3 regions of the Brucella pseudogrignonensis genome follow, and region 2 is predicted to be linked to each of the others. Evidence: riboswitches for the same ligand, from Rfam matches in the RefSeq annotation. Region 2 holds a riboswitch; each other region holds the start of a gene.

Region 1 (6,139 bases), on a different contig from region 2:
CAAACTGGACCTTGATTTGTGATGAAAACCTCAAAACGAAGTTGCGCATATGTAATGTAACACAGAATATTATTGATAGTAGTGGCGCCAATGTTTTTAGTTGGTCACTTGCTGCCAGTCAGAATGGACACTCTTTTTTTATTCTGCGCGCACCACCTCAGTCGGGAGTGGGGAAGATGATTCATCTGGGGCTGGATGACGGTGGGAATATTGTGCATGTAAAGATAGATAAATGTGATCAAAATGTATGTGTTGCCTATCAGAACGTTGGTCCACGTTTACGTGCAGCGATTAAAAAATCTGCTTCTGTTGGTATTATTTTTGATGATGGATCAGTTGCTGATAATTTTGCATTTAAGACCTCATTCGCAGGTTTAGAACTTGCTCTTTCTGGGATACGTTAACGCTTTTTCTTACCGTGTCAGCAGAGAATTTCTAAAAGCCCCTTCCTGTTTGCTTGAAAGGGGCTTTTCATGTTTTTACTTCGTCTTTTGGTCTTTGACGAAAGTGCTGTCAGTTTCGCCCTTGAAAAAATCGCGGCCATAAATGAGCAGGCAGAGAACAACGCCCGTTGCAAAAGCCCAGCCAGCGCCGCGTGTTGCCAAAACCGCACCGGTAACACCGGCAATGCCGAGATCTCGCTGCGAACGGGCTTCCATCACGCCGATGCGCACCGAAACATAACCCTGAATGAGTAGTGTCAGGGTGAGTGCGACGCCCAGGATCGGCTGCACGAGCGTAACGATGGGCATCAGAAACAGGCCGGTATTGGTTCCCCAGCGGAAAGACCCTGCACCACCGAAAATCGAGTGCATAGATTTTTTACCCTTGGAGAAGCGTTCGCAGATAACGACCTGCATCGCAGCCCATACGGGTCCGCACATGGTAACATCAGGACCGAGCACAGACATGCCGGTGTTGCGCATTCCAAAAACGAGATGTGCGCGATTGGCGTTGTAATCGATCTTTTCATCAGGGCGATGAAGCTGAGCTTCGCTGAGAATTGACTTGGTTTTCAATACGTCGCCAAAGAGAACGATGTAGGTTGCAAGCACAGTTGGCAGAGCCGTCAAGAACATCGAGAGTGGCGGCAGGCCAAGGCCAAAGATCGTATATTCGCGCCAGAGTGTCGTGAAATCAGGTGACGAGATCGTCCATTGGAATTCTGGCCATTTGGCTTCGCCGAACAATGGGGCGATAACAACGGCGAGTAGAATGCAAGGCAGAATGCCAAGCTTGCCGATCAGGCCGAAAATACCACCGTTGCGCGAGAGGCGAGCAAATTGCGGCGAGAACATCAGGTAAAAGCACAGGCCGATTGAGATTGCGATGGTGAACGGGAAAATATCGAAGTTCCCACCGATCTTGAAAACGGAAATGACCGCTGCGAAGCCTGCGCCGATGATGATACCAGATTTAATGGCTTGCGGTATGGCCGCGATAACGCGATTGGCAATACCCGTCGCGCCGATCAATATCGACAATAGCCCCAATGTCATCTGGAATGAAACAAGTGCGTGCACCCGCTCCGGACCTTCAGGGAAGGTGGCGCAATAAGCCATGATGAGCGGGACGGCTGGTGTGATCCAACCCGGAACAACCGGATCACCAAGCAGGTGATGGGTAAGGTAAAATAGGCCGTTGAGAACGACGACTGCTAGCGCCACTTCAAATGGCATGCCCAGCAGTTCTGCCATCAATGGAATGGCGGCCAGATCGACCGCACACATCAGCAAACCCTGACAATAATCAGGCCACTCGAATTTATAATGAACGAAAGGCAGACGAATTTTAAACGGTCCGGCAGGCCAATATGGCTGCTCCTGACCGTCGATGCGTTCAGTGCTCAAGATATTACTCCGAAAAAACGAAACAAAACTCCAGAAGAGCGGCACTCATGCCTGCTCTCCCGGGATACTGTTTTTAACTATGATTGTTGGATCAGAATGCTTCGCGATAAAGTGCCAGCGCGTCAGCTTCTGTGACATCAACAGGGTTGTTACCCAGCAGACGTGTCTGAAGCATTGCATCGCGTGCAAGCGTTTCGAGGCTTTCTTCAGTGACGTCAACGTCGCGCAGACGGCGTGGTGCGCCTGAGCGGTTCATCAGGTCTTCCATATAATCAACGAATGCAGCCGAACGCTCTTTAGTTGTGCCATCCCACTTGCCAAGAAGCAGGTCTGCAAGCTCTGCGTAGAGTTCAGCAGCCCCCGCCATGTTGAAGCGCAGGACTGGTCCGAGCATCAGCGCATTCGAGAGACCGTGTGGCACATGATAATGGCCGCCGAGCGGGTAGGCGAGAGCATGAACGGCGCCAACCGGCGAGTTCGAGAAGGCCTGACCGGCATAGTTTGCGCCAAGCAGCATGGCTTCGCGGGCATGGCGATCTTTACCGTTTTCGCAGGCTGCAACGAGATTGGCCGACAGGAGTTTCAACGCTTCACGCGCAAATGCATCGGAAAGCGGGTTTTTCTTGATGCGACTGGTGTAAGCTTCAATCGCGTGAACCATCGCATCAATGCCGGTGGCTGCGGTGTGAAGTGCTGGCAGACCGCAGGTCAGTTCCGCATCCAGAATTACAAAGTCTGCATAGAGCTGGCGGGAAACGACACCCATCTTAGTGGTTTCGCCAGTCGTCAGGATTGTGATGTTGGTCACTTCCGATCCGGTGCCAGCTGTCGTTGGGATCTGGATCAGCGGCAAACGTGTGCCCTGAACTTTACCAATGCCATAAAGCTCGGACAATTCCTGCTCGGAGACGATCAGTACGGCAGCAAGCTTGGCAATATCCATTGAGGAACCGCCGCCGAGGCCCAGCACAATGTCGCTGCCAGCTGCCTTGGCCTGTTCTACACATTCAAAGAGAATAGCTTCTGGCGGGTCAGCAACAACGGCATCAAAAATACTGATGCTGAAGCCTGCATTTTCCAGCGAAGCGAGGGCTTCGTTGAGAACGCCAGCTTTGTGCAGGCCCTTGTCGGTTACGATGAGGATTTTACGTTCCGAAAAACGCTCGCCCAGAATTTCGCCGAGACGCTTTGCGCCCTCCCACTCGACATGCATTGAGCCGACCGTGTCGAAAGAAAATGGCTTGATACCTACAGTCATTATTTCCACCCTTGTTCATAGTTCCCAGAGCCAAGGTCTCTCATACCTCGCCGGCACAAAGGCGCTGGGTTTCACCCGGTCTGGCTTTCGCGTATTGCAAAGCCAGACCGACAGTTTCCCGATGCAGCCGGCGCACCGGTCGTCTGAAGAGATGCTTGGGAGGACCTCTTCTTAGTTGTTCAATATATTGAACAATGTTCAGGATTTAACTGATCGATACAGGATAAAACGCATTGCTGTCAAATTATCCCTTCGTTCAAGAGGCGGTGGTTTCAATCGATTCAATTCGAGGTCTGACGTGAAGGCAGCCAAGTCATTGATCTTGTTAATGCCATTTGAATGTTGGGTCTTTGATTGGAATTTATTTTCTAAATGCGGCAAAGCTGCCATCTGGCTTGATATGCTCCGCTGCCTGAAATGGCACTATATATTGTGTGCAGCGATGGCTATCTGGCTGCAGAGCTTTGGCGAATCCCACACAAGATGGGCAGTCCCTAATAGGTTCCGCCGATCTGTGGACAGAAGCGGTAGATATCCCTGCTATTCACAGGCAAGCCTCAAATTAGCCAACATTAAATAAATTTGATCCGTCTATCCGTTGACGAGTTTTTAACTTCAGATACTATATATTGTGTTCAAGGTTCTTACGATTCGTGAGAATTGAAGCGAAGATGGGAATACGGTGCACCATATCCATGATGGATCTGGCTAAGCCGTAGCTGCCCCCGCAACTGTAAGCGGTTAGCCGATGTCCGAATGCCACTGGGTGATACCGGGAAGGTGGGCAAAGGCGTTAAGTCGTGAGCCAGGAGACCTGCCTTGAACAAGAACGTCAACGGGCGGGGTGTCGGTTGGTGCGTGATAGAATGTTGGCAAAGTTTTTGCCGCGTCTTTTGCCGCCCTGGATATCCCCTCAAAAGCTTCGGGGTGAAAAGCATGTCGAACAGGAATTCAAAACTGGCCAGTTCTGGTCCGCCCTTTACGGGCTAAAGAACAGGATGCGCGCTTAGAGCGTGCTACCTCTTAATTATAGTTTTTGTCACGCGCATTTTGCAATGCGTGCGGTTTTTTGCGTCTTTGTTCCAGTTTGTAATCCTTCCCAATCTATCCCCAGTGAGGAAAAAATGAACGTCACCGTTTATAGCAAGCCAGCTTGCGTCCAGTGCACCGCCACCACCCGCGCGCTTGATCGTCAGGGCATTGAATATGCTGTCATCGACATTTCTGCAGACAGCGATGCATATGATCTGGTTCAGGGTCTTGGCTATCGACAGGTGCCGGTTGTTGTTGCTGGTGAATCCCACTGGGCCGGGTTCCGCCCGGATATGATCAGCTCGCTCGCATAAGCCTCAACTACTGCCGGGGTTTGTTATGGGTCAGATCGTCTATTTTTCCAGTCGTTCGGAAAACACGCATCGTTTTGTGATGCGTCTGGGGATGCGCTCAAAGCGCATTCCGCTGGAAAACCATGATGACGATGCTGGCCTGTTGCGGGTGAACGAGCCTTATGTGCTTGTGACACCAACCTATGGCGGTGGTGGTGCGAAAGGCGCTGTTCCCAAGCCGGTCATCCGCTTTCTTAACGATGTTGAGAACCGGTCGCTTATTCGCGGTGTTATCGCCGCCGGGAACAGCAATTTCGGCGAAGGCTTTGGCCTTGCAGGCAAAATAATTTCGGAAAAATGTCAGATTCCCTACCTCTATCGCTTTGAGTTGTTGGGAACGGATGAAGACATTGACAATGTTAAAGACGGGATGGAACGATTTTGGACACGGCAGACACAACCCTGACCCGTGAGCGCGAGACGGTCGCCGCTTCGGAAAAGCAAGAGTCATCCCCAGTATCTGGCGCTGCATCGGGCGGCAAGCCGCAGAAGCTTACGGAGACGTCGCTGGATTATCATGCGCTGAATGCCATGCTGAACCTCTATGATGACGAGGGAAAGATTCAGCTGCATCGCGATCGCCAGGCCGCGCAGCAATATTTCCTGCAGCACGTCAACCAGAACACTGTGTTCTTCCATAATCTGCGTGAAAAGCTCGATTATCTGGTGGATGAAGGCTATTATGAACAGGAAGTGCTGGATCAGTATTCCTTCAATTTTGTGCGTGATCTTTTCGATCATGCTTATGACAAGAAATTCCGCTTCCCGACCTTCCTCGGCGCGTTCAAATATTACACCAGCTATACGCTGAAGACGTTTGACGGTAAGCGCTATCTCGAGCGCTACGAAGACCGCGTTTGTATGGTGGCGTTAGCCCTTGCCCGCGGTAACGAACAGCATGCGCGCGAAATGGTCGATGAGATTATTTCAGGCCGTTATCAGCCAGCAACGCCAACCTTCCTCAACGCGGGCAAAAAGCAGCGCGGCGAACTCGTCTCGTGCTTTCTGTTGCGTGTTGAAGACAACATGGAATCGATTGGTCGCTCCATCAATTCCGCCCTCCAGCTTTCAAAGCGCGGCGGCGGCGTGGCCCTGAGCCTGACCAATATTCGCGAAGCCGGCGCGCCGATCAAGCAAATCCAGAACCAATCTTCCGGTATTATTCCGGTGATGAAGCTGCTCGAAGATTCATTCTCCTACGCTAATCAGCTTGGTGCGCGTCAGGGCGCGGGCGCGGTTTATCTGCACGCCCATCACCCGGATATTATGCGCTTCCTCGATACCAAGCGCGAAAATGCAGACGAAAAAATCCGCATCAAGACGCTGTCGCTTGGCGTTGTGATCCCGGACATCACGTTCGAACTCGCGAAGAACGACGAGGATATGTACCTCTTCTCGCCTTATGACGTTGAGCGCGTTTATGGCGTGCCGATGACCGAAATTTCGATCACCGAAAAATACCGCGAAATGGTCGATGACGGCCGTATTCGCAAGAAGAAGATCAACGCGCGTGACTTCTTCCAGGTGCTGGCGGAAATTCAGTTTGAATCCGGCTATCCTTATATCATGTTTGAAGACACGGTGAACCGCGCCAATCCGATTGACGGCCGCATCACGATGAGCAATCTTTGCTCGGAAATTCTTCA
Region 2 (6,139 bases):
TGTTCAGTCGTCCACCGTCAAGGCCGGCCATGGCGATTCGGAAGCCCGTACCTTCATCACCCAGACGGTTGGCGACAGGCACGCGGCAATTGTCGAAAATCACTGTTCGGGTGGGCTGCATATTCCAGCCCATTTTGTGCTCATTGGTGCCAAAGGAAAGGCCGGGCGCATCTTTCGGCACAACGATGGTGGAAATTCCTTTCGGGCCGTCCTCGCCGGTACGCACCATAGTTACATAAAGATCGGTGGCGCCCGCACCGGAAATAAACTGCTTGGTGCCATTGAGTATATAATGATCGCCATCGCGCTCTGCGCGGGTGCGAAGCGCGGCTGCATCGGAGCCTGAACCCGGTTCAGTCAGGCAATAGCTGGCAAGCCATTCCATCGACGTGAGTTTGGGCATAAACGCCTGACGTTGGCTTTCATCACCAAACGTATCGATCATCCATGCTGCCATATTGTGAATGGATATAAAGGCTGAGAAAGCGGGGCAAGCCTCGGCCAATGCCTCGAAAATAAGGACGGCATCTGACCGTTTGAGTGCAGATCCGCCGACGTCTTCGCGAACATAAATACCGCCCATGCCGAGCGGGCCGGTTTCCTTTATGACGTCAATCGGGAAATGCTTGTCGCGATCCCATTGCAGGGCATAGGGCGCAACAAAATCCGATGCGAAGCCACGCGCCATATCCTGAATGGCGCGTTGATCGTCATTGAGTTCAAACTGGTTCTGGTCGCCAGTATCCATGGTTTCCTCCCTATGAGCACCGCACCCTCCTGAGGTGACTAGATCACAATGGTTCGTGGCTGCCAACGCTACATTGGAATAATCTTGCTCACTTTTGTAATAAACTGATGCGCATTTTTGCATATAAGGTTGCCGCAACCGGTGGCGATTGCCAGTGGTATGAAGTTGGGATAGGCAAGCTCGCATGACACGCGCAATCATGTTTCAGGGAATGGGTTCGGATGTCGGCAAAAGCGTGCTTGTTGCCGGTCTTTGCCGCGTTGCACGCAATCGCGGGCTCAAAGTCCGGCCGTTCAAACCGCAAAACATGTCGAACAATGCGGCCGTCAGCGATGATGGCGGCGAGATTGGACGCGCGCAATGGCTTCAGGCTCTGGCTTGTGGCGTGCCGTCATCGGTTCATATGAACCCGGTTCTGCTGAAGCCACAGACTGATATGGGCAGCCAGGTGGTTGTTCAGGGGAAAGTGCGGGGCGAAGCGCGTGGGCGCTATTATCAGCAGCTTAAGCCGCAATTAATGGCAGCGGTGATGGAATCCTACGCGATCGTCAGCGAAGGCGCCGATCTGGTGTTGATCGAAGGTGCGGGGTCGCCTGCCGAAATCAATCTGCGCGCCGGCGATATCGCCAATATGGGCTTTGCCACGCGTGCAAATGTGCCAGTCGTCTTGGTGGGTGATATTGATCGCGGCGGGGTGATTGCCTCACTGGTCGGCACGCACACAATTTTGTCTGATGAAGATCGCGCTATGGTGCGCGGTTTCCTGATCAACAAGTTTCGTGGCGATATTTCGCTGTTCGATGAGGGGCTTGAGGCGATTACCCGCTTTACGGGCTGGCGTTCCTTTGGGGTCGTTCCATGGCTGAAAGCCGTGTCGCGACTGCCTGCGGAAGATTCGGTTGTTCTGGAACGCGCTACGCGCGGTGATGCCAAAGCATTGAAAGTTGCAGTGCCGATGCTGCCGCGTATCGCAAATTTCGACGATTTTGACCCGCTGAAAGCAGAAAACCAGGTTGAGGTTGTCATGGTTCCGCCGGGACAGCCTTTGCCGCATGACGCAGGGCTTGTGGTTTTACCGGGAACAAAATCGACGATTGCCGATCTGATTGCATTTCGCGAAAACGGATGGGAGCGTGATTTGCAGCTCTATGTGCGGCGTGGCGGGCATGTGCTTGGTATTTGTGGTGGGTTCCAGATGCTTGGCAACCGGATAAGCGATCCGGGCGGTATCGAGGGTCAGGTGCGCGACATTGACGGGTTGGGGCTGCTGGACGTCAAGACTGTGATGGAACCGGAAAAAGTCGTGCGCAATGTTGCGGCTCACTCGCAACTTTATGATGCAGCACTTGATGGCTACGAGATTCATATAGGGCGAACCAATGGTCCCGACGCTATCCGCCCATTCGCGCGGATCGGCGATCACGATGACGGGGCAGTCTCGGCGAACGGTCGGGTGATGGGCACCTACCTGCATGGTGTTTTTGGTGCAGATGAGTTTCGTCGGCAATTTCTTGCAACGCTCGGCGTGAGCAGTTCGGGTGAGAATTATCGTGCAGGTATTGAAATGGCACTTGATGAACTGGCTGACGGTCTTGAAAACTGTCTTGATATTGATGCGTTGTTCGCACTCGATTGACGTCGCATGGGCGAAAGCTTAGTGTCAATTTGCACAACAGGTTTTGCCGGGACGAATCCCGGCGATACCAAAAGGGAATGCGACGGACGGACCCAATCCGGGCGTCTTTATCGCAGCCGACCCCGCGACTGTAGAGCGGAGAGGGATGAGGCAAGCCGGTTAATCGGCAACCACTGGAAACTAAGCGTTTCTGGGAAGGCGCTTCAAACCCTACGACCCGTGAGCCAGGAGACCTGCCTGTAGTGTGAAGGGCATTTTGTCCGCACCCCATGGGAGGTTTTCCCTGCTGCCTACACGGAGGTTGTCATGGCTGCACGTACCCAAAATTCTGTTCCCAGCACTTTAGCTATGCCGCTCGCAACGCGTCTTGCCACCGCAGTCGTTTCGCTGCTTCTCGGTGCATTTCTGATTTACGGCGTGGGTCTCGCCCATTCCGATACGCTGCACGATTCAGCGCATGATACGCGCCATTCATATGGGTTTCCTTGCCACTAAGCCGTTTAGCTTTTTGAAACAGGAAATGAGCAGCGCTTGATGGTGGACGGCCATCGGCGAATGATTGCTGTTGAGGGACTAAAATGTTGATCCGTTATCTTCTGGCCACGCTTGCTGCTGGCCTTTTGGCAGGGCTTCTGGTGACGCCTGCCATGTATTTGAAAACTGTTCCGCTGATTATTCAGGCGGAAACTTATGAAGACGCTGGTGGAAGTCATAGTCATGGTGATGCAGCCGAAGCGGCTGCACCGCACGATCATGCAGCAGCTGCAACCAGCGAAGGTGAAGATGAGGCCGGGGCAGAACTGCCGTTTGGTCGTCTGGGGAATACTATTCTCGCTAATCTCGTTGCGGGGGCAGGTTTTGCATTACTTCTCGGCGGTGTTGCTCTGTTGCTTGGTCGTCGTATTACGCCGCAGAACGGTATTTTCTGGGGTGTGGCCGGTTTCTTTGCAGTCGCTTTCCTGCCAGCTCTGGGGCTTTCGCCGGAACTGCCTGCGATGCCTGCCGCTGATCTGGCGCAGCGTCAGCTCTGGTGGATTTTGACGGTGGTGTTGAGCGGTGTCGGCATTTATTTGCTGGTTTTGCATGGTGAGATCATCTCCAAAATTTTCGGACTTGTGTTGATTATCGCACCACATCTTTATGGGGCACCGCATCCTGAAGATATTGCATCGCCAATCCCATCACTGCTTGCTTCGCAATATGCTGTCGCATCGCTTGCAACAAACTTGTTCATGTGGGCCGTCATTGGTCTTGCGCTGGGCTGGTTCATTCAGGCTTATGCAACGTCAGATATTGAAGGCTGATCGGCATGGCTCTGCCCCGAAATGAAAATGCAAAAATTACATTCGTTCTTGGCGGAGCTCGTTCTGGTAAGTCGTCGTTTGCGGAAAAACTGGTTGAGGACTCAGGACTTCAGCCAGTTTATCTCGCAACAGGGCGCGCATTCGACACAGAAATGGAAAGCCGTATTTCCATTCATCGCAACCGTCGCGGGAGTGAATGGCAGACGGTGGAAGAGCCACTCGATCTTGTAGGGGCGCTTCAAAAACACGTGGGGCATGACCGTTTCGTGCTGGTCGATTGCCTAACGCTCTGGACAACCAATCTGATGATGGCAGAGCAGAATATCGCTGCTGAAACTAAGACGCTGATAGCGGCATTGCCTCAGCTTTCAGGTCCAGTTGTTTTCGTTTCCAACGAAGTTGGCTTGGGTATTGTGCCAGAAAATCGGATGGCGCGGGAGTTTCGCGATCATGCCGGTTTTTTGCATCAGGCTGTGGCATCAGTGGCGGATGAAGTTTATTTCATGGCGGCAGGTCTGCCGCTCAAAATGAAGGGATAATTCGATGCAGGGACAAAAGATTCCAGCGACCGTAATCACCGGCTTCTTAGGTTCCGGCAAGACAACGATGATCCGCAATCTGCTGGAAAACGCCAATGGCAAGCGTATTGCGCTCATTATCAATGAGTTTGGCGATCTGGGCGTCGATGGCGGAATTCTGAAAGGCTGTGGTATTGAAAGCTGCCGTGAGGAAGATGTGATCGAACTTAACAATGGCTGCATCTGCTGCACCGTTGCCGATGATTTTATTCCGACCATGACCAAGCTTCTGGATCGTGCGGATCGTCCTGATCATATCGTGATCGAAACTTCCGGCCTGGCACTGCCTCAGCCGCTGGTCGCTGCTTTCAACTGGCCTGAAATCAAGACGCAGGTGACGGTCGACGGCGTGGTGACAGTTATTGATGCCGCGGCCGTTGCTGAAGGCCGCTTTGCTGACGACCACGACAAGGTAGACGCTCAACGTGCAGCGGATGAATCTCTTGACCATGAAAGCCCTTTAGAGGAACTTTTTGAGGATCAGATTCATGCAGCTGACCTTATTGTTTTGAACAAGGCTGATCTGGTTGATCCATCGAAACTTGATAGCGTGAAGGCCGATGTGGCGGAACGCTCATCGCGCCGCGTCAACATGGTGCCAGCAAGCTTCGGCAAGCTTGGTGCGGACGTGCTGCTCGGCCTTGGCGTGGGTACGGAAGACGATATTGCCAACCGCAAGTCGCATCATGAAATCCATCATGCTGATGGCCATGAGCACGATCACGATGAGTTTGAAAGCTTTGTGGTCGAAGCAGGCTCGGTTGCTGATCCAAAGGCATTTACTGAAAAGCTCAAGGCTGTGATTGCGGAACACGATGTTCTGCGTCTCAAAGGCTTTGTCGATGTGCCGGGCAAGCCGATGCGTCTGGTTGTGCAGGCCGTTGGCCAGCGTATTGAGCATTATTTCGACCGCCCATGGGGCAAGGATGAAGTGCGCAATACGCGCCTTGTCGTCATTGGTCTGCATGAGATTGACGAGCAGGCAATCACCAAAGCCGTGAAAGACGCCGTTTCGTAATGCATCTTTTACTTGCCCAGAAAGGAACGATAGGCGACGGCAATGAGGCCGTGGACCTCGGCCAGACGCCGGCTGACATATTGTTCCTTTCCGCTGCCGATACGGAGCTGGCTAGTATTTCACAGGCCTATAAGCTCGTGAAAAATGGGCCAAGCCTCCGGCTCGCCAATTTTCTAAGCCTCACACATCCCATGTCAGTCGACGCTTATATCGAGCGCACGGCACAACATGCGAGGCTTATTGTTGTGCGGATTATTGGTGGCGAGACCTATTGGCCTTATGGGCTTGAGGCGCTTCATGCCTGTGCGGTTTTACACGGCATCAAGATCGCAGTGCTGCCGGGTGATGATAAGCCTGATTACGGACTTGAACGGTTCTCAACTATTTCGTTGCAGGAGCGGAATGCTCTCTGGCAATATCTGATCGAAGGCGGAGCCGCCAATACGTCGCGCTTCCTTGATTATTGTTGCGCATTGATTGATGACAGCGAAAAGCCGGAAGAGGCTGCACCGCTTCTAAAAGCTGGGCTGTGGTGGCCCAATATGGTCGCGCCTTCGCTTGATCTCATCCGTCAGCAATGGAAGGCCGCTGATGCGCCTGCCGCGGCAATCATTTTTTATCGTGCGCTGGTGCAGAGCGGACAGACACAGCCAGTAGAAGCACTGATCAGTGCGTTGCAGGGTGAGGGCTTGAACCCTGTTCCGATTTTTGTTTCCAGCCTCAAGGATCGGCTTTCGGCGGCGGTTGTGGATGGCCAGTTTGAAGATTGCCAGCCGGATATTGTGCTCAATGCAACCGGCTTTGCGATTTCGTCGCCGGGGGCGGAGCGTAAACCCACTGTGCTTGATAAGCGCG
Region 3 (6,139 bases), on a different contig from region 2:
GCAATGCGTTCCGCCATCGGCTCGATACTCTTGCGATCACCCAGTCCGATCAGGCCCAAAACATATACCGGCATATCTGCCGCCGTTTTTGTGACCTAGCTTCTCAACAAACGGCTTCAACCAATCCGCCAGTGCAATATTCCGCTCCACCATCCATCACACCCCTTTTAAGGGGCCAAAGATGGCCGATCATCGTTAATCGTTGGTTAATCTGCCAAAGTGGTGCTAGGCAGTGTTGAGAAAGTGGAATCCCATATCGATAACGCGATGGTGGAAACATTCTTCAAAATGTTAAAATCAGAGCTGATTTGGAGAACGATATTTCATAGAAGGCAAGATGCAGAAATAGCTATTGCCCGATATATCGAGGGCTTCTACAATTCCGTCAGCCGTCATTCTTCACTTGACTATTTGAGCCCGGCTCACTTCCAATGAACGGCCGCATAGTCGAAAAATGACTCTCCACTTTTCCGAAGCAAGTCCAAACCGCGCTTTCCCACTTTTTCGGTGGTTGTAATTTTACAAGGCTATATCCTTGGGTAAGGTTCCTTTCGCGGTGACGTCTTTCTTAAGCTGCTCCTTGAGGGTATCGCCTGCAAGATGGGTGTCTGCCCAGCCATTATCTTTGAGTGCTTTCTTCCAGGATTTAGACTTCACCATCTTATCAACCTTGGCTTTGATTCCCGCTTATTATTCCGCAGTAATATCGGTTGCTGCACCCACCATGAGCCAGTTTTGGATAGGAAGATCAACGCCACCTTCCTTGAAGGTCGGTGAATCTATACCTTTAATACGCTCATCGCTGGAAATGTCGACAGTCACCTGAGTTTCGAAGATTGCGGCAAGCGCTTCACGGCCGCCGCAAAATGCGATGTAGTTCACTTTTGTAGGATCAACACCAACAGCTTTTGCAAAACGCCCCGCCGTAATGTGGTCGGTACCGCGCGCTGATGAGCAGCCGCCCCGTGAAACTGAATCAGGATCGGCTGTCAGCTTTGTAACCAGATCACCAAGGTTCTGAATGTCGGAAGATGATGTAGTCACGATGGATTCATATTCACCGCTCAGGAGCGCAATCGGCATAATAGCGTCAAGATTAACAGGGGGATTGTTGGTCGAGGTCGCTCCGACCATAACTAAGCCGCCGACAATGAGCTGGCTTGGATCATCCTTGTTTTGATTGACGAACTGCGCCAGCTCAATTGTTCCGCCAGCACCGGGAGCATTGAGAACCTGAACGCTGCCGGAACTCTTTTCGGCCTGTAACTTGCTGCGCATGGTGAGCGCGGTCTTATCCCAGCCGTCACCCGGTTCCGCAGGTGCCAAACTTTTTAGTCTTCTGCCGACGCTGCACTTGCGATTGCTGCTATCTTTTTTGATAGCTCTCCCCAAAAACCTACACCTCTCCCAAGGTAAAGGCTCCTAACCTGGCGGTTATAAAAGGGATTTAAAATTCGCTAGCGTGTGACTGTGTAAGCGCTCGTTCATTAGCATAAAGCCTAAGCAATTTTTTATAGATGATTTAATGGTTCCAGTTGCTTGACCTGGCGGATATCAGAACGTAATAGAGTTACGACGGTTCCCCGACCGAGAGCGAAGGGGATTAATAGGGAACACGGTGAGGGCGACCCAAAAGGGACCGAGACCGTGGCTGCCCCCGCAACTGTAAGCGGATTGCCGTTCATCCTCGTGACGCTGCAAGCGTCATGCCACTGAGTTTAGCTCGGGAAGGCAGATGAACAGCGAATATTCGTGAGCCAGGAGACCTGCCGTCTAACGTAGTCCATTGTCACGGGCGGGGATGCCCGGTGCAGGAGTTGGTTATGACAGCTATAAACGTCGCAAGACGTCGCTTCCCTTTGTCATTCATATCCCCGGATATGTCCGTTCTCTATACGCGCCGGATCACATCCGCCGTTTGATACGGCTTTTCTCACATCATTTCGGGGATTCAAATGAAACTCATCGGCAAGTTGCCGTTTGGCGCAATGGTTGGCGCTGCAAGTCTTTTCGTAACTGGTTTTGCAGCTGAAGCAGCCGAAACGCGGTATCCGTTGACGTTGAAAAATTGCGCGCGCGACGTGACGTTTAAACATGCACCAGAACGGGCGGTTGCCGTTGGTCAGAGCAGCGCAGAAATAATGTATCTTCTGGGTCTCGGCGATAAAATGGTTGGTACGGCCTTGTGGGTCGGACCTGTTCTCAAGGGCTACGAAGAAGCCAATGCCAAGGTAAAGCGTCTCGCGGATAATGATCCGAGCTTTGAGAGCATTCTGGCCGAAAAACCTGACCTCGTTGCCAATCAGTTCCAATGGCAGATTGGACCAGAGGGCGTTGTTGCGAAGGCTGAGCAGTTCGAAGAATTGGGCGTTCCTGTCTATACGTCTCCGGCCGATTGCATCGGAAAAGACAATTCGGATGGTGGTGATGGCGTGCGTCATGACGCTTTCACCATGGATCAGGTCTATCAGGAAATTGATGAGCTCGCGCAGATTTTCAACGTGCAGGACCGTGGCGCGAAAGTTGTTGCTGATTTGAAAGCACGTGAAGACGCAGCACGTAAAAAGATCGCATCTGCCGATGGCAAGCTTTCGGCTGTTGTCTGGTTCTCCAGTGCAGAACTCGACATTGATCCTTATGTTGCGGGAAAGAACGGTGCTCCAGCTTATATTCTGAAAACACTTGGCATCAATAATATTATTGATAGTGAAGAAGAGTGGCCGACCGTTGGTTGGGAAACCATTGCCAAGGCCAATCCAACTATAATTGTCGCTGGAACTATGGATCGTCGCCGTTTCCCTGCTGATGATGTTGCCGTGAAACGGGAGTTCCTGAAGACTGATCCGGTTGCAAGCCTCATGCCTGCGGTGAAGGATGGCCATGTATTCGATATGGATGCACAGGCGATGAACCCGACTATTCGTACCATCGAAGGCATTGAAACACTGGCTGATGCCATTGCAGATTCAGGCCTGAACAAGTGACAACACGCTCAGCCACAGCCGGAATTCTAAATGCGAGAAGCTCAAGCAGCAGGGTGCTTTTTGGCATTCTCGCGCTTGTCTTGTTGCTCGGCGCGCTGTGGCTGGGCGCTGCCATTGGCGAAACGTCTATACCTCTCGACGTGGTGGCAAAGACTATTGCTAACCGCGTCTGGAATGCGGGTTATCCGCTCGAACCGATTGATGAAGGCATTGTCTGGAGCTATCGCTTAAGCCGTGCAATGGTCGCGGCTTGTTGCGGTGCGGCTCTTGCAATATCTGGCGTGGTTCTGCAATCACTGCTGCGAAATTCTCTGGCTGATCCTTATATTCTAGGTATCTCAGCCGGGGCGTCGACAGGTGCCGTCGCGGTTGCAATCCTCGGTGTAGGCGCTGGTATGCTTTCGCTTTCGGTGGGAGCTTTCATCGGCGCGATTATTGCGTTCTCGCTTGTTTCTTTGCTGGCACTTCGAGCAGGGCGGGGCAACAGCGCAATCATCCTTGCTGGCATTGCAGGCTCGCAACTTTTTAACGCGCTTACTTCATTCATCGTGACCAAGGCTGCCAATGCGGAACAGGCACGCGGCATTATGTTCTGGCTGCTGGGCAATCTTTCAGGTGTGCGCTGGCCTGATGTGACGCTTGCGCTACCAGCCTGTATTGTGGGGCTTGCAATCTGTCTTTGGCATGCGCGTGCGCTTGACGCATTCACGTTTGGCTCGGAATCGGCTGCATCGCTTGGCATTCCTGTGCGTCGCGTCTATGCCGTATTGATCGGTGTTAGTGCCATGATGACGGCAGTTATGGTCTCCATTGTGGGATCGATTGGCTTTATCGGGCTCGTCATTCCTCATGCGGCACGTATGGTGGTTGGCGTCCGTCACGGGCGATTGTTGCCAGCTTCAGCACTCATAGGCGCAACTTTTATGATTGTTGCCGATATTCTCTCTCGCATCATCATTCCGGGGCAGGTTTTGCCAATTGGTGTCATAACAGCTCTGTTCGGTGCTCCGGCTTTTGCATTCCTTCTTGGGCAGAGGAGGGCGCAATCATGATGCTTTCAACGCATAATGTTAGCTGGTCGGCAGGCGGTGTCGAGATCCTGCGAGACGTATCGCTCGACGTAAAAGAAGGCGAATTTCTCGGCATTATTGGACCAAATGGCTCCGGTAAAACCAGTTTCTTGTCGCTACTTTCTGGAGTTCGCCGCAGCCGTTCTGGCGAGGTAAGGCTGGGCGGAATGCCTATTTATAGGCTCAATCGCCGGGAGATTGCACGCCAACTGGCATTGGTTGAACAGCAGGCAGGTACGACTGACCGTATAACTGCACGACAAGCAGTCGAGCTTGGACGTACTCCTTATCTCGGCGCACTTTCTCCATGGTCCTCCGAAGACGATATGATCGTTGATCGTGCGCTTGCCAATGTTGATATGGCGCATCTCGCAGAACGTTACTGGCATACGCTTTCAGGTGGCGAGCGGCAGCGTGTGCATATTGCACGTGCGCTGGCACAAGAGCCGCAAATCCTGTTGCTGGACGAGCCGACGAACCACCTCGATATTGGTCACCAGATTGGACTCCTTGACCTTGTGAGCCGCCAGAAGTTGACGGTGGTTGCGGCACTCCATGATTTGAATCATGCGGCGATGTTTTGCGATCGCATTGCGGTCATGGATAAAGGGCAGCTCGTTGCTTTAGGAACGCCGCGTGATGTCCTTCGGGTTGAGTGTATCCGCAAGGTATTCGGCGTTGAGGTTGAAGTAAAATATGAATATGAAGGTATGGATGGCTGTCATATTCGTTATCGTAAACCGAGCTATCTTAATCTTGAACTGAAACAATCCGCATAAACATGATTGGCAAGACAATGAGCAAACGATTTTTCCTGGCCGCCACGTTATTGGTTGCTTCTGCATTTCCAGCTTTGGCTGAAACGTTTGAAGTCAAGATGATGAACCGCGGTGAAAAAGGCTCAATGGTTTTCGAGCCCGACTTCTTGAAGTTAGCGCCGGGCGACAAGGTGAAATTCATTGCGACCCATAAGAGCCATAACGCAGCGACAGTCGATGGGATGGTTCCAGAGGGCAATCCGGGCTTTAAGGGTAAGATCAATGAAGAGATCGAAGTGACTTTCGATCAAGCGGGTTTCTACGGTATCAAATGCTCGCCGCATTACGGCATGGGCATGGTGATGTTGATTAAGGTTGGCGAAGCCGAGCTTCCGCAAAGCTATCGTGATGTGAAGTTTCCGGTGCGCGCAAAGACGCGGTTTGAAGAGTTGTTCACCGTTGCAGAGAATTAAAACTATAAATAAAAGCTAAATTATAATTATATAATTTAGCTTTTAAACTTTTTGATTCTATTTAACTTATTCACGTGAATGTGAGGGTAATATTGTTGACACTCCGTTTACATATTATTTACGATGCTGCTATAGGCGAAACGTCATATTATCAAACTGCTCATTTTTAATTGTTGTTTTCTTGACTTTTAAAAAATGTGCATGTCGATTATTTTAGTAAATACTAATTCTATGCTTCAATATTCGCTGTTTTTGATATGATAGATGCAGCTATTTTCGCAGCATCTTTTTTAGAGCCAGCATTTTATGATAAGCTCATTCTGAAGGGGACGGAACCAAATTTAAGAGCTGTCATTATTATTTTTAACTACATTTATATTTATAAAGAGCGGCGGCATCTTTTTTGGATGTCGTCGTTATTTTATGCGAAGCAGTTCCGTCACAACGGGCATGGTCGTGACGATAAAGCGATTTTAGAGTTTTATTTTTGCTTATTTCATCGCTGAATTAAGACGAGATTGGCTTAGTTTCAGACCGAGTTCATTTGCGCGAGCGATGATCGGTGCAAACCGGCGCTGCTTCTTTTCTGCGTGGTTTGAAGCAATGTCCGCAATGCGGTGCTTTAGGAACGGGTTAAGGAAGCGCTCGCGAACGGTAATAACATAGGCTTCAGCCTGTTCGCCGAGGCCATCAGCGGCAAAGACCGGTATGACTTCTTCGCGCCAAAGCGCTTCAAGTTCATTGCGGATTGTGTCGTCGTTCATGGCTTCCAGCACGATTTGGTCCTTTGGACGGTTGCCGTTCAGCCATTGCTCGGCAATGAAAGTGTGGCCGAGATTAAGCAGATAGAGCTT

What was found. A riboswitch is a leader RNA that binds a small molecule or an ion and turns the genes downstream of it on or off. The one in region 2 is predicted to bind cobalamin.
Positions count from the first base shown of each region.
Region 1: linked by a shared signal. The riboswitch ahead of nrdH (glutaredoxin-like protein NrdH) and the one ahead of RI570_RS01910 (CbtB domain-containing protein) in region 2 are both predicted to bind cobalamin.
Region 3: linked by a shared signal. The riboswitch ahead of RI570_RS16445 (ABC transporter substrate-binding protein) and the one ahead of RI570_RS01910 (CbtB domain-containing protein) in region 2 are both predicted to bind cobalamin.

Region 1 is NZ_JAVLAT010000002.1:128,992-135,130, reverse strand. It holds gene RI570_RS12020 (invasion associated locus B family protein) at 1-404, shown strand, start outside; gene RI570_RS12015 (hypothetical protein) at 480-1,850, opposite strand; gene RI570_RS12010 (iron-containing alcohol dehydrogenase) at 1,942-3,108, opposite strand; cobalamin riboswitch at 3,730-3,945, shown strand; gene nrdH (glutaredoxin-like protein NrdH) at 4,233-4,454, shown strand; gene nrdI (class Ib ribonucleoside-diphosphate reductase assembly flavoprotein NrdI) at 4,480-4,899, shown strand; gene nrdE (class 1b ribonucleoside-diphosphate reductase subunit alpha) at 4,875-6,139, shown strand, end outside.
Region 2 is NZ_JAVLAT010000001.1:374,163-380,301, reverse strand. It holds gene RI570_RS01920 (isobutyryl-CoA dehydrogenase) at 1-748, opposite strand, end outside; gene RI570_RS01915 (cobyric acid synthase) at 933-2,384, shown strand; cobalamin riboswitch at 2,406-2,640, shown strand; gene RI570_RS01910 (CbtB domain-containing protein) at 2,691-2,879, shown strand; gene RI570_RS01905 (CbtA family protein) at 2,963-3,688, shown strand; gene cobU (bifunctional adenosylcobinamide kinase/adenosylcobinamide-phosphate guanylyltransferase) at 3,694-4,227, shown strand; gene cobW (cobalamin biosynthesis protein CobW) at 4,232-5,284, shown strand; gene cobN (cobaltochelatase subunit CobN) at 5,284-6,139, shown strand, end outside.
Region 3 is NZ_JAVLAT010000002.1:1,108,157-1,114,295, reverse strand. It holds partial or broken gene RI570_RS16465 (IS701 family transposase) at 1-153, opposite strand, end outside; partial or broken gene RI570_RS16460 (IS3 family transposase) at 259-435, shown strand; partial or broken gene RI570_RS16450 (Bug family tripartite tricarboxylate transporter substrate binding protein) at 520-1,370, opposite strand; cobalamin riboswitch at 1,560-1,789, shown strand; gene RI570_RS16445 (ABC transporter substrate-binding protein) at 1,956-2,984, shown strand; gene RI570_RS16440 (FecCD family ABC transporter permease) at 3,008-4,036, shown strand; gene RI570_RS16435 (ABC transporter ATP-binding protein) at 4,033-4,833, shown strand; gene RI570_RS16430 (pseudoazurin) at 4,851-5,285, shown strand; gene RI570_RS16425 (mannitol dehydrogenase family protein) at 5,777-6,139, opposite strand, start outside.